DNA from 2 places in the Rhizobium atlanticum genome. Region 2 is predicted to be linked to the other one. Evidence: predicted binding sites of a transcription regulator. Region 2 holds the regulator's gene; the other holds the start of a gene.
What was found. Region 2 encodes LexA, which represses DNA repair genes until DNA is damaged. Its sites were predicted from a motif close to TGTTCNNNNTGTGTTCNG; they were not measured.
Positions count from the first base shown of each region.

Region 1 (7,704 bases), on a different contig from region 2:
TCGCATGATGACAACGGAATCATCTGGCCGGCATCGGTCGCACCCTTCGATGTCGTCGTCATCAACATGAAGGCGGGCGATGAGGCCTGCGACGATACTTGTGAGCTGATCTACGCCGCGCTGAAAAAGGCCGGCAAGGATGTGCTCTATGACGACACCGACGACCGGGCCGGCACGAAGTTCGCGACCGCCGACCTGATCGGCGTACCTGTCCAGATCATCGCCGGCCCGCGTGCGGTCGCGAACGGCGAGGTCGAAGTGAAGGACCGCAAGACCGGCGCCCGTGAAACGATGACCATCGAAGCGGCGATCAACAGGTTCGTGGCTTAAGGAAACGGAGGCGAAATGGCAGAGGCAGCAGTGGACCGGAGTTCAAAATCCGGCTTGGGTCCGGCTGGCAAGCCATTTTCCACCTTTGAGCGCCTCGTGGCGTGGCGTTATCTACGCGCCCGCCGCAAGGAGGCCTTCATTTCGGTGATCGCCGGCTTCTCCTTCGTCGGCATCATGCTTGGCGTTGCGACGCTGATCATCGTCATGGCCGTCATGAACGGCTTTCGCACCGAACTCGTCTCGCGCATCCTCGGCATCAACGGTCATATGATCGTGCAGCCGGTCGATGGCCCCTTTACCGATTACCCCGACCTGACCGCCAAACTCGCGGCGGTGCCGGGCGTCAAGATGGCGCTGCCCCTGGTCGAAGGGCAGGTGCTTGCCTCAGCTCAGGCTGGCGGCAGCACCGGCGCTTTGGTGCGCGGCGCCCGCGCCGAAGACCTGACGAAACTCAAGACAATCTCCGACAACATCAAATCCGGCGACATGGTGGGCTATGCCTCTGGCGAGGGCGTGCTGATCGGCACCCGCATGGCCGATCAGCTGGGTCTGCGCGTCGGCGACCTCATTACCCTGACCTCGCCGGAAGGCGACATCACGCCGATGGGCGTCAATCCGCGCGTCAAATCCTATAAGATTTCCGGCCTGTTCGAGATCGGCATGTCCGAATACGATTCCTCAATCATCTTCATGCCGCTCGAGGAAGCGCAGCTCTACTTCAATGCCGCCGGGCTGGTGCAGTCGATCGAACTATTCGTCGATCATCCCGATGATATCGACGCCCTGAGGCCGAAGGTGGAAGAGGCGGCCGGCCGCCAGATCAACCTTACCGACTGGCGTCAGCGCAACCAGACCTTCTTCTCCGCACTCCAGGTCGAGCGCAACGTCATGTTCATGATCCTGACGCTGATCGTGCTCGTGGCGGCGCTCAACATCATCTCCGGCCTCATCATGCTGGTGAAGGACAAGGGCAGCGATATCGCCATCCTGCGCACCATGGGCGCCAGCGCCGGCGCCATCATGCGCATCTTCTTCATGACCGGAGCGGCGATCGGCATCGTCGGTACTCTTGCCGGCGTGCTGCTCGGCGTTCTCGTCTGCGTCAATATCGAATCCATCCGCCAGTTCTTCTCCTGGATCTCCGGCACCGTGATCTTCAATCCGCAGGTCTATTTCCTCAGCCAGCTGCCCGCCGAGATGGATATCAGCGAAACGATCTCGGTGGTCATCATGGCGCTCAGCCTCTCCTTCATCGCCACCATCTTCCCGGCATGGCGCGCCTCCAGGCTCGATCCGGTGCAGGCACTGCGCTACGAATAAGGAATGCCGCATTCATGAACCGCAACGTCGTCCTCAAGCTTACCGGCGTCGAGCGCCATTATGGGCAGGGCGATACGCTGCTCACGATCCTGAAGGGTGCGGATTTCTCGCTGTCTAAAGGGGAAATCGTCGCCCTTGTCGCCCCCTCCGGCACAGGCAAGTCGACCCTGTTGCATGTCGCAGGCCTGCTCGAGCATCCCGATGGCGGCGAGGTTACCATTAACGGCCTTGCCTGCGATGGCCTTTCAGATGAGAAGCGCACGGCGATCCGCCGACGCGAGATCGGCTTCGTCTATCAGTTCCATCACCTCCTGCCGGAATTTTCCGCGCTTGAGAACATCATGATGCCGCAGCTGATCGCCGGCCTGTCCTGGAAGGAGGCCCGGGAGCGAGCCGGCCAGCTTCTCGATTATATGCGCATCGGCCATCGCGGTTCGCATCGCCCGGCTGAACTTTCCGGCGGCGAACAGCAGCGCGTCGCGATCGCCCGCGCCGTCGCCAATGCGCCGACGCTGCTTCTTGCCGACGAGCCGACCGGCAATCTGGATCCGGAAACGGCAAGCTACGTCTTCGATGCGCTGGAGGCGCTGGTGCGCCAATCCGGCCTTGCCGCCCTCATCGCCACCCACAACCATGAACTTGCCGGCCGCATGGATCGGCGCGTCACGATTTCGGACGGCAAGATCGTCGACTTTTGAGACGGCTATCCATGGCTGTTTGGTTGACCACTTCACCCTAACCCCCTCCCCGTAAACGGGGCGAGGGGACTTGCCCCGCGAGAGGTAGGTGGGGAACGGAGGGGTCGCGGCCATCTCCCTTCGCCCCGCAAGCGGGGAAAGGGTGCCGGCATGCGGATGAGGGGCTGATCTCGCCGACCTCCTGGTCGGACATCAGGGAATAACCAGCCCACCGCGATAATCGAGCACATAGGCCTTCCGCTCCTCGACCATGATGCATTCCTGGCCGCTGAATCCCTCGCAGCCGCCTTCGCTGCGGTCGACATAGCGGCCGAACGGATGATCGAATTCCATTCCGCCGAGAAAGCGGCCCTCCCGATACATTGCCGACAGCGCCGCCTTGATCACCGTTCCGGCGGCTCTGCCGTCGATCAAATCGGACGCGACGACGCGGCCGAAATAATTCATGGCCCAGACGGGTTCGCCGGCAAACCAAATCACTTCCTGTCCGGCGAAGTCGGTGCCGCCGAAGTAGCTGTCGAGATAGGACCAGTCGCCGCGCTCGTAGCCGATATCGTGAGCACCCGGCCGGCAGGGCGGGCGAGGCACACCACCGCCGACATAGGTCGCGGCCTTCGCCTCTACGATGAAGTCGTTCAGCATCACGGTGTCGAGCATTATCATCTTCCTCCTGCCTCATCTGATACGGATATAGCAGAACGATGAGAACATAAGAAGAACGAAAGAGTGGGCATCGCCCGATCGACTTGGGGCAGGTGCATCAGACATCGAATGCGCTGTACGGATCCGTTCGGCAGGCGATGTCGAGCCGGTCGCGGAGCATGTTCAAAGCCAGCGCCGAGGGCGAGGTTCGATTCGCAGTCCGGAGCCGGCATTTTCAAACGCAAGCGCAAAGGAAAAGATTCCTGTTGACATCGGAACGTAGATGGAACAAATTGAAAACATAACGAGTAAAGGAGAGCCAGATGACTGACATGATCCGTGATATCGCAGCATTCACCTCCATCGCAATGTTCGTTGCCAGCTTCTCGCTGATCGTCATCGCGATCTAAAGTTTTCAGGGGATCGCATGGCAGTCATGCGGTTCGCAAGCGGGTCTTCTTCTGGACATCATTGCCCTCAATGCCGACAATGCATCCGATTCATTTCGGCTGATTGGGAAGGCATATCATGGCGGAGACGGAAAAGGGTTCAATGGGTGAGGCGACCGGCGGCACGCCGGGCTTCATCCACCTGAGGGTCCACTCCGCCTATTCGCTTCTTGAGGGTGCGCTGCCTCTGAAGAAGATCCTCTACAAGGCGACCAGCGACAGTCAGCCTGCGATCGCCATTACCGACACCAACAATCTCTTCGTCGCCCTTGAATTCTCCCAGAAGGCAATGGACGAGGGCCTGCAGCCGATCATCGGCTGCCAGGTCTCCATCGACATGGAAGACGGATTGGAAAGTGAGAAGCGCGGCGGTCAGCAGGCCCTGATCAAGCTGCCATCGATCGTTCTACTTGCCGCGACGGAGGCCGGTTACGAAAGGCTGGTCGATCTCGTCAGCCGCGCCTATCTCGGCGGCGATAGCAACCAGGCCATACATGTCAGAGCCTCCTGGCTGGAAGAGGCAGGCACGGAAGGTCTGATCGCCTTGACCGGCGCCCTGACCGGACCGGTCGACGCGGCTGTCAGGGAAGGTCATCCCGGCCAGGCGGAAGCCCGGCTGCTCACGCTGAAGCGTCTCTTCGGCGACAGACTCTATGTCGAACTGCAGCGGCACGGCACCTACGACAAGCGGCACGAGCAGAAGATCGTCAGGCTTGCCTACACGCATGACCTGCCGCTCGTCGCCACGAACGAGGCCTTCTTTCCGACCCGCGACGATTACGACGCCCATGATGCGCTGATGGCGGTTGCGCATAACGCCATCGTCTCGGACGACAGCCGCTTTCGCCTGACGCCGGATCACTATCTGAAAAGCCGGGCCGAGATGGCCAAGCTCTTTGCGGACCTGCCGGAAGCGCTTGAGAACACGATCGAGATCGCCAGGCGCTGCTCTTTCGTGTTGAAGACAAGAAAGCCGATCCTGCCGCGCTTTACCGGCGCCACCGAAGATGCCGAGGAGGCCGAACGCGCCGAGGCGGGCGAATTGCGCCGCCAGGCGGTGGAAGGGCTGGACATGCGGCTTGCCACGCTCGGCATGTCGCCGGGTTACGAGGAAAAGGATTATCGTGAGCGGTTGGAGTTCGAGCTCAGCGTTATCGAGCGCATGCGCTTCCCGGGTTACTTCCTGATCGTTTCCGACTTCATCAAGTGGGCCAAGCAGCATGATATTCCCGTCGGTCCCGGTCGCGGTTCGGGCGCCGGTTCGCTGGTCGCCTATGCATTGACCATCACCGACGTCGACCCGCTGCGCTTCTCGCTGCTCTTCGAGCGCTTCCTCAATCCGGAACGCGTCTCGATGCCTGACTTCGACATCGACTTCTGCCAGGACCGTCGCGAAGAGGTGATCCGTTACGTTCAGGCGAAATATGGGCGCGAGCAGGTGGCGCAGATCATCACCTTCGGTTCGTTGCAGGCGCGCGCCGCACTTCGTGACGTCGGCCGCGTGCTGGAAATGCCCTACGGTCAGGTCGACAAGATCTGCAAACTCGTGCCGAACAATCCGGCCAATCCGACGCCGCTCTCTAAAGCGATCGAAGAGGAGCCGAAGCTGCAGGAGGAGGCGGCGAAGGAACCGGTGGTGGCGCGCCTGCTCGACATTGCCCAGAAGATCGAAGGGCTTTATCGCCACGCATCGACGCATGCCGCCGGTATCGTCATCGGCGATCGGCCGCTGTCCAAGCTGGTGCCGATGTATCGCGATCCGCGCTCCGACATGCCGGTCACCCAGTTCAACATGAAATGGGTGGAGCAGGCCGGCCTCGTCAAGTTTGACTTTCTCGGCCTGAAGACGCTGACGGTGCTGAAGGTCGCCGTCGATTTCGTCGCCAAGCGCGGCATCAAAGTCGATCTTGCGGCCATTCCTCTCGACGACAAACCGACCTACGAGATGCTGTCGCGCGGCGAGACGGTCGGCGTGTTCCAGGTGGAAAGTGCCGGCATGCGCAAGGCGCTGATCGGCATGAAGCCGGACTGCATCGAGGACATCATCGCGCTGGTGGCGCTCTACCGTCCGGGCCCGATGGAAAACATTCCGACCTACAATGCTCGCAAGCATGGCGACGAAGAGCTGGAATCGATCCATCCGATGATCGACCACCTGCTCAAGGAAACGCAGGGCGTTATCGTCTATCAGGAACAGGTGATGCAGATCGCCCAGGTCCTGTCGGGCTATTCGCTTGGCGAAGCCGACCTTCTGCGCCGCGCCATGGGTAAGAAGATCAAGGCGGAGATGGACCAGCAGCGCGAACGCTTCGTCGTCGGCGCTGTCAAGAACGGCGTCTCGAAGCCGCAGGCCGACAACATCTTCGAACTCTTGGCGAAATTTGCGAACTACGGCTTCAACAAGTCGCACGCCGCCGCCTACGCCATCGTCTCCTACCAGACGGCCTATATGAAGGCGCATTATCCGGTCGAGTTCCTCGCCGCCTCGATGACGCTCGACATGTCGAATACAGAAAAGGTCAATGATTTCCGGCAGGACGCCAAGCGCTTGGGCATTGAGGTGATTGCGCCCTCGGTGCAGACATCCTTCCGACATTTCGAGACCGGCGACAACCGCATCTATTATGCGCTCGCCGCTTTGAAGGGCGTCGGCGAATCCGCCGTCGACCACATCGTCGAGGTGCGCGGCGACAAGCCTTTTGCCAGCATCGAGGATTTCTGTCTGCGCATCGATCCACGCCAGGTGAATCGCCGCGCGCTCGAAAGCCTGATCTATGCCGGCGCCTTCGATTGTTTCGGCACCGACCGCGCCCAGCTTTCCGCCGGCCTCGACCGCATCCTCGGTTATGCCCAGCGCGCCCAGGAAAATAAGCTGAGCGGCCAATCGGACATTTTCGGCAGCGCACTAAACTCGGGCCCGGAGAAGATCTCCTTGCCGCCCTATTCACCCTGGCTGGCATCGGAGCGGCTGCTCAAAGAGTTCCAGGTGCTGGGCTTCTATCTGACGGCCCACCCGCTCGATTCCTACAACAACATCCTACAGAAGATGCGTGTGCAGACTTTCGCCGAGTTTTCAGCGGCCATAAAACAAGGCGCCGCCAATGCACGCCTTGCCGGAACCGTCATCTCTAAGCAGGAGCGCAAGACCCGCACCGGCAACAAGATGGGCATCATCGTCTTTTCCGATTCTTCAGGCCAGTTCGAGGCGGTGCTGTTTTCGGAGATGCTGAACCAGTATCGCGACGTGCTCGAGTCCGGAAAATCCTTCCTGCTGACAGCGACCGGTGAGGAGCGGCCGGAGGGTATTGGTCTTCGCATTCAGACGATCCAGTCGCTTGAGGAAAAGTCGCTGCAGATGCAGAAGGCGCTGCGCGTTTATGTCCGCGATTCCGGGCCGCTGAAGATGGTTGCCGGCCATCTGAATGCTAAGGGTGACGGTCTGGTTTCCTTCATTGTCATCAAGGAGGAGGGCAAACGCGAGGTGGAAGTGGCGCTGCCGGAGAAATACCGGATCACCCCCGAGATTGCTGCCGCTCTTCGCGCCGCCCCCGGCGTCGTTGACGTCGAGCTTGTCTGATCAACCCAGTTGATGATCGACCCCGTTGATCTCGTCACCCACGGGTGATCGTGATGAAATCCGTGCCTTCGCCGGTTTCCCGGCCAAGGCCGGTGTCGGAGATCGTCAGCGTCGAGCCGGGCGCGATCAGTGCGTCGATCCTGCGGCGGGCCTCGTCGGGGATCGTGATGCGGCTCAGCGAAAGGGCAATCGGCTTGCCCATGACAATCGAGCTTTCCTGGCTGGTGATGCCGAGTCGTTTCATCGTCTCGCGGGAGAGGTTGTTGCTAAGTGTGACGCCGAACCAGTCCGCCGTTCCGGCCTGTTCATCGACCGCATGCAGCGTGAAAAAATGCGTGCCGAGTGCCAATCCCGGATCGGCGATCGTTACCGGCGCTTCGAAAATCGGCTTGAAGGCCTGCCGCACCATGATGACGCCGTTCGGAGGCTCGCCCTTGCCGGCTGCGGAATAGACCGATGTGAGAAGTCTGTCGGAGACCAGGCTCCTGTCGCCGGCAAATTCCGTCGGCCGCAGGATCTTGAAGGCGTTGATCGCCTGCACGGTCGACGGACCGAGCAGGCCGTCCGGCTCGCCGGCGGAAAAGCCGAGCTGATTGAGTAGCGTCTGGATGTCGATCACCGTCTCGCGCAGCGTGCGCCGCGTGACGAGCATGCTGATCGGTTCGGACGGCGGCCGGACCTCCAGCGC
Region 1 covers NZ_JAQJCJ010000005.1:272,363-280,066, forward strand. Annotated here, with positions in the region: gene proS (proline--tRNA ligase) at 1-330, shown strand, start outside; gene PH551_RS10180 (lipoprotein-releasing ABC transporter permease subunit) at 346-1,650, shown strand; gene PH551_RS10185 (ABC transporter ATP-binding protein) at 1,665-2,348, shown strand; gene PH551_RS10190 (DUF5680 domain-containing protein) at 2,541-3,005, opposite strand; gene dnaE (DNA polymerase III subunit alpha) at 3,519-7,016, shown strand; gene PH551_RS10200 (L,D-transpeptidase family protein) at 7,051-7,704, opposite strand, start outside.
Region 1: the regulator LexA is predicted to act here: its motif matches at 3,264-3,281, upstream of dnaE (DNA polymerase III subunit alpha).

Region 2 (7,704 bases):
ATCGTCGTCGGCGCGCAAGCAAAATGGAAAGCCTTTGCCGAGGCCGATGCAGCCATGGCGGCGTCTGGAACCGTCATACTCGAACTCGCACTTGCCGACGTTCCCGTCGTCTCCGCCTATAAGGTCGACTGGATCATGCGCATGCTGACATCGGGCATCAAGACCTGGACCGGCGCGCTGCCGAATCTGATCGCCGATTACCCGGTCGTGCCGGAATATCTGAACGATGTCGTCCGCGGCGCAAGCCTTGCACGCTGGATGGAAAGGCTGTCGGCCGATACCTATCAGCTGAAGGCCATGAAGGAAGGCTACGAGCTCATCTGGCAGCGCATGCAGACGGAAAAGCCGCCAGGTGAACAGGCCGCCGAAATCCTTCTCGACGTTTTGGAAAAGAAAAAACCCGGCCATTCCTGACCGGGTTTCTTTTTGAGCTCTGAAGCGATCAGCGCTTCGAAACCGGGATGTAGTCGCGCTTGGGTTCGCCGACATAGAGCTGGCGCGGACGGCCGATGCGCTGTTCTGGATCCTCGATCATCTCGTTCCACTGCGCGATCCAACCGACGGTGCGGGCAAGGGCGAAGAGCACTGTGAACATGGTGGTGGGGAAGCCCAGCGCCTTCAGCGTGATGCCGGAGTAGAAGTCGATGTTTGGATAGAGCTTCTTCTCGATGAAATATTCGTCGGTGAGCGCGATGCGCTCCAGCTCCATCGCCACTTCCAGCAACGGATCGTCCTTGATACCGAGTTCGCCGAGCACTTCATGCGTCGTCTTCTGCATGATCTTGGCACGCGGATCGTAGTTCTTGTAGACGCGGTGACCGAAGCCCATCAGGCGGAACGGATCGTTTTTGTCCTTGGCGCGGGCGATATATTCCGGAATGTGGTCGACCGTGCCGATTTCCGTCAGCATGTTGAGCGCTGCTTCGTTGGCGCCGCCGTGCGCGGGGCCCCATAGGCAGGCGATGCCGGCGGCGATGCAGGCGAACGGGTTGGCGCCCGATGAACCGGCGAGACGGACGGTCGAGGTCGAGGCGTTCTGTTCGTGATCGGCATGCAGGATGAAGATGCGGTCCATCGCGCGGGCAAGCACCGGATTGACCACATATTCCTCGCAGGGGACGGCAAAGCACATGCGCAGGAAGTTCGACGCATAGTCGAGGTCGTTCTTCGGGTAAACGAAGGGCTGACCGATATGGTATTTATATGCCATGGCGGCAAGCGTTGGCATCTTGGCGATCATGCGCAGGCTGGCGACCATGCGCTGGTGCGGATCGGTGATGTCTGTGGAGTCGTGATAGAAGGCCGACAGTGCGCCGACGCAGCCGCACATGACGGCCATCGGATGTGCATCGCGGCGGAAGCCGGTGAAGAAGCGGCTCATCTGCTCATGCACCATCGTGTGGTGCGTGACGCGATAGTCGAAGTCCTTCTTCTGCGCGGCCGTCGGCAGTTCGCCGTAGAGCAGGAGGTAGCAGACCTCGAGGAAGTCGCCGTGCTCGGCCAGCTGCTCGATCGGATAGCCGCGGTGCAGCAGCACACCTTCGTCACCGTCGATATAGGTGATTTTCGATTCACAGGATGCGGTCGAGGTGAAGCCCGGATCGTAAGTGAAGGAAGCGGTGTTCTTGTAGAGGGCACCGATGTCGATGACGCTCGGGCCGATCGTGCCGCTTTTAACGGCGAGGTCAACCGATTTGTCACCGATTTTTATTGTAGCGCTTTGATCCGTCATGCTGTCCTCCGAAATGTCGGTGGCGCCACAAAAGCGCCATAGGGGTTAAGCGTCCTTTCCGATAGCTATATGATCGTGACGCTAATGCCAAGTTACCGTGACGGCATTTTGTGCATTGCGGCATCACCTTTTAGGCACCGCAGCGATGAGCCGCACGCATAGCGGAAGCCGATGATTCGACTGGCCTTTTGCCGCTTACGATTTTCCCTCGTATTTCAATCGATTATCCTTGCCGGATTTGCTTGAAGGTTGCATTGTTAGCGCCTGGCGGGTGATCTTGGGCGGGGCATGCAGGAAACGACCACAGCCGAATTGCGGCCGCAAGCGGGCGTCGGCCTTGCCGATCCGCCAGATTTTCCTGCGCCTGCGGTGGTGACTCAATCGGTAAGGACACAGTCGCAGACCCCATTGCATCGTCGGCTGCTCGCCACCGCCGGGCAATCGCTGCGTGCCGGGGCCCGCATGCTGGGCGAAGAGGCCGATCATGGCCGCCTGCTGCTGTTCTCGCCGGTCTTCCTCGGAGCCGGCTCGGCATTCTGGTTTCTTGCGGCATCGGATGTTCCCCTCGTTGCATCGCTGCTCTGCCTGCTGGTGTCGGCGGCCGCGGTTTTCCTCACCGATCCCAGCCGACCGGCCTTGCGCGCAAGTTTCATGGCGCTGGCACTTTTCGCCGGCGGCATGCTCTCAGCTCAGTTCGAGAGCTGGCGGGCTTCGACGGTGATCCTCGATTCATCCGTGACGACGACGGTGACTGGCCGCGTCGAACGGCGGGAAGGCGACGGGCGCGGGCGCTGGCGCTACATTCTTGCCGTCGCCGGCACCGAGGCGCCGGAGCTGAAACGGCCGCCGAGACGCATCACCGCGATCGTCCGGGGCGCCGATGCGCCTTCCGAGATCGGCGACATCATTACCGGCAAGGCACGTCTGACGCCGCCGGCGGGCCCCGCACTTCCCGCGCTCAACGACTTCTCCTTCGGTGCCTATTCGACGGCATCGGCGCCAACGGTTTCTTCTATGGTGCGCCGGAGAAACTCGACTTGGAGGCAGGCCCGCAGGCGGTCAGGTCGACGGCGGACGCCCTGCTCGAATGGCTCTACCAACTGCGCAGCAGCATCGGCGACCGCATAAGATCGATCCTGCCCGGTGATACCGGCGCCTTTGCCGCTGCCCTGGTGACGGATGAACGGCGCGCCATATCGCACGCGACGACGGAGGCGCTGCGCCAGTCCGGCCTTGCCCATATCGTCGCGATCTCTGGCCTCAACATGGCGCTGTCGGCTGGCATCTTCTTCGTCGGCTTTCGGATGCTGCTCAGCCTCTTTCCCGGCGTCGCCCAAGCCTATCCGACAAAGAAGATCGCCGCTGCCGGCGCGCTCATCGCCGTCACCGCCTATTACCTGATCTCCGGTTTCGGGGTTTCGGCCGAGCGCGCCTTTATCATGATGGCCATCATGCTGATTGCCGTCTTCTTCGACCGGCCGTCGATCAGCCTGCGCAATGTCGTTCTCTCCGCGCTCATCATCATCGCCATTTCACCTTCGGAAGTATTGGGACCGAGCTTTCAAATGTCCTTTGCCGCCACATTGGCCTTGGTATCGGGCTATCAGTTGTGGAAGGACAGGCGTGTCCGCGAAAACGCTTTTCTGAAACTGCCGATCATCAGGCCGGTGGTTGCCGTCGCCGGTTTCTTCGGCGGCGTCTTCCTGACCTCGCTGATCGGCGGCTTTTCCACCGCATTGTTTTCGATTGAGCATTTTCATCGCCTGAAGGCTTACGGCCTGCCGGCAAACCTTGCGACGATGCCGATTATCTCCTTCATCGTCATGCCGGCCGGATTGTTGGCGATGTTGCTCATGCCTTTCGGTTTGGACGCTCCGCTCTGGAAGGTCGTCGGATTCGGCCTCGATCTGGTGATTGCGGTTGCCAAGACGGTGTCCGGCTGGGGCGGTGATATCGGCATCGGCCGCTTGCCCGGCTGGTATTTCGCAGTGGCGGTGGCAGGCTTTCTGCTGCTGACGCTGCTGCGCACTCGGCTGCGCCACGTCGGCACATCGATCATCGCCATCTCGACGCTCATCGTGCTGCTTCTGCCGGTTCCCCGGCCGCCGGATCTGGTGATTTCGGAGGATGGCAGTCTGGTTGCGGTCGTCGCGGCTGAGGCAATAGCTTCCAACCGTGAAAACCCGCCGGATTTCATATTCGACCAGTGGCAGAGAGCGCTGGTGCTGCCGACACATGATCCGCCGAAGATGCTGGATGGTCCGGCCATTCCGCCGGAAGGAGAAGACCGCCGTGTCAGGCTTTCCCGCGATCAGCAGAACGAAGCGAGTGCAGCGATGCGGGCAGCCGCCGCAGGCGGTGAAGCAAACCGTTTTTCCTGCGTCAAGAAGGCTTGGTGCACATCAAGACTTGGCAATGGCAATATCGTCACCGTCACCGTCATCGACAATGCCGCCTATCTCGGCCCGGCCTGCGATACGGCCGATATCGTCGTGACCTCGGTCCGTCTGCGTTTCAACAGCTGCCGTTCAGGCGGCACGCTTTTCACCGGCGAGACGCTGCGCAGGACCGGTTCGCTCGAATTGCGCTTCGCCGATGCCGGCCTGGAGGTCACCACCGCCTTCGATGCTTTGTCGCGACCATGGATGCGCCATCGCGCCTATGATTGGCGCAATGATCGTTTTACCGATTCCAGCCCATCCGGCGTCAGTGATAGCGACGGATGAGGCCGACGAGCTTGCCCTGCACCTTGACGCGGTCGGGCCCGAAGATGCGGGTCTCATAAGCCGGGTTGGCGGCCTCGAGCGCGATCGAGGCGCCCTTGCGGCGAAAACGCTTCAGCGTTGCTTCCTCGTCATCGACGAGGGCAACGACGATATCGCCGGGACTGGCGGTACTGCCGTTGCGAATGATCACGGTGTCGCCGTCGAAGATGCCGGCGTCGATCATCGAATCGCCTTTGACCTCCAGCGCATAGTGCTCACCGGAGCCGAGCATATCTGCAGGAACGACGATATCGTGGGTGTTGTTCTGGATCGCCGAGATCGGAACGCCGGCGGCGATACGTCCCATGACCGGCACGGAGACGGAGTTGCCATTGTCGGCGACCGGCTTTGGCGCAGCGGGGGCGGCGACCGGCTGGGGCTTGCCGAGGCTGCCCTCGATGACGCTCGGCGAAAAGCCGCGACGCTGAAGACTGGGGTTATAGGCCTCCGGAAGCTTGATCACCTCGATCGCCCGGGCGCGGTTCGGTAGGCGGCGAATGAAGCCGCGTTCCTCAAGCGCCGTGATCAGGCGGTGAATGCCGGATTTCGAGGCGAGATCCAGGGCATCCTTCATTTCGTCGAAAGAGGGAGGAACGCCGGATTCCTTCATGCGCTCATGAATGAAAAGGAGAAGCTCCTGTTGTTTGCGCGTGAGCATCGACGTCAGACCCCGTGATTGAAACAAATCCAGAACGGACACTATATGTTCCATATGTGTTCCGCAAGTAGCTAAATTTCCGTAAAAGTTCACGTCAACTCGCGGAGATTTTTATTTTCATTTGCTGGATTGGCGCACATGTCTTGCATTGAGGGAGGTGCTGTCGCACATCTCTTGCCGGTTTCAGGAGGGATATTCATGAACGCGCATTCCGCCAGGTCGCACCCGCTGGATCATGTCGTGCTGCCCGTGGTCAATATCGATCTGGCGCGTGAGAGGCTCGGCAAGCTCGGTTTCACCGTCGCCGCCGATGCGCGCCATCCCTTCGGAACGGAGAATGCCTGCGTCTTTTTCGCCGACAAGACCTATCTGGAGCCGCTTGGCGTGGCGAGTGTCGACGAGAGCGAAGCAGCGGCCCGCCAGGGCAACGTCTTCATCGCCCGCAATCGCGCCTTCCGTTTCCGCTGCGGCGAGGAGGGACTTTCTGCGCTGGCCTTCCTCAGCGAGGATGCCGACCTCGATCATAAGCGCTTCGTCAGCAACGGCGCGAGCGCCGGTGAGATGTTGCAGTTCAGCCGGCCGATGCGGATGCGGGACGGTTCGGAGAGCGTCGGCAGCTTTAAGCTGGCCTTTGCAGCTGATTTGCGCGCCCCCGATTTCTTTCTCTTTACTTGCCAGCGCATCACTTCGTTCCCTACAGATCGCGCCGCGCTGGAGACGCACGCCAATGGCGTGATCGGCATTGCCGAGATCGCACTTTGTGCACCGGACCCGGCGGCATTCGCCGCCTTCGTCGGGCTCGCGATTGGGCAGGCGGCGGTGGAGAAAACCGGTTTCGGCATGAATATCGCGGCATCGAATGCAAAGATCAGCTTGATGACGCCGGAAGGGCTGGAGGCCTATTTCGAGACCGCTGTCTCATCAGCCGATCGCGGCCTGCGGGGGCGGGCAATCCTCTTCAACGTCATCGATCTTGCCGTGACAGAAGCGCATTTGGGTGCTAACGGGATCACATTCACACGCAAGAACAATCGCATTCTGGTGAAGCCCACGCCCGGGCAGGGTGCGCTCTTCGCCTTCGAGGAAACACGATGAGCACCGACACGAATTCCGAAGTCAGGATCGGCGAAGGCGAAGGCCAGGTCGCTTTTTCCAATACTGGCCGCTTGTCGCTGATCGCCGGTCCATGCCAGATGGAGAGCCGGGATCACGCCTTCATGGTCGCCGGCACGCTGAAGGAGCTTTGCGGCAAGCTCGGCATTGGCCTCGTCTACAAGAGCTCCTTCGACAAGGCGAACCGTACCTCGCTCTCGGCTGAACGCGGCATCGGCCTGGAAAAGGGCATGGAGGTCTTTGCCGACCTCAAGAAGGAATTCGGCGTTCCCGTCATAACCGACGTCCATACGGCCGAGCAATGCGCCGAGGTGGCCAAGGTGGTTGATGTCCTGCAGATCCCGGCCTTCCTCTGCCGTCAGACCGACCTTCTGATCGCCGCCGCTAGGACCGGCCGCGCCGTCAATGTCAAGAAGGGCCAGTTCCTCGCCCCTTGGGATATGAAGAACGTTCTGAAGAAGCTCAACGCCAGCGGCAATCCGAATGTGCTCTTGTGCGAGCGCGGTGCCTCCTTCGGTTACAATACGCTGGTTTCCGACATGCGTTCGCTGCCGATCATGGCGGCGATGGGGGCTCCCGTCATTTTTGACGCCACCCATTCCGTGGCGCAGCCGGGCGGGCAGGGCGATTCCTCCGGCGGCCAGCGCGAGTTCGTGGAAACGCTGGCGCGCGCGGCAGTGGCGACGGGAATTGCCGGCGTCTTCGTCGAAACCCATCAGGATCCCGACAATGCACCGTCCGACGGGCCGAACATGGTCTATCTCAAGGACATGCCGCGACTGCTCGAGAAGTTGCTTGCCTTCGATGCGATCGCCAAGGCCTAACGTTCAACAGGCTGACATGATCGTGGTCTAGGCCACGATGCCATACACCTTCGAAGGCGGGAAATTGCGCCATTGTAATTTGCACGCCTTCGATTATGACAGGCTTCGAACGACTTATCACCCACCGAGCAGGAAGAACCCATGACTGCAATCACCGATATCATCGCCCGCGAGATCCTCGATAGCCGTGGCAACCCCACCGTCGAAGTCGACGTCTATCTCGAAGACGGCAGCATGGGCCGCGCGGCCGTTCCCTCGGGCGCCTCGACGGGCGCACATGAGGCGGTCGAGCTGCGCGACGGCGGCAAGCGCTATCTCGGCAAGGGCGTCGAAAAGGCGGTCGAGGCCGCCAACACCGAGATCTTCGACGCGATCGGCGGCATCGACGCCGAAAATCAGATCCAGATCGACAACATCATGATCGAGCTCGATGGCACGCCGAACAAGTCGCGCCTCGGCGCCAACGCCATCCTTGGCGTCTCGCTCGCCGTCGCCAAAGCTGCGGCCCAGGCATCCGGCCTGCCGCTTTACCGTTACGTCGGCGGCGCTTCCGCCAGCCTCCTGCCGGTGCCGATGATGAACATCATCAACGGCGGCGCTCATGCCGACAAC
Region 2 covers NZ_JAQJCJ010000009.1:7,113-14,816, reverse strand. Annotated here, with positions in the region: gene lpxB (lipid-A-disaccharide synthase) at 1-414, shown strand, start outside; gene gltA (citrate synthase) at 443-1,732, opposite strand; gene PH551_RS14440 (hypothetical protein) at 1,928-2,218, opposite strand; partial or broken gene PH551_RS14435 (ComEC/Rec2 family competence protein) at 2,195-4,458, shown strand; gene lexA (transcriptional repressor LexA) at 4,439-5,155, opposite strand; gene PH551_RS14425 (VOC family protein) at 5,354-6,250, shown strand; gene kdsA (3-deoxy-8-phosphooctulonate synthase) at 6,247-7,092, shown strand; gene eno (phosphopyruvate hydratase) at 7,234-7,704, shown strand, end outside.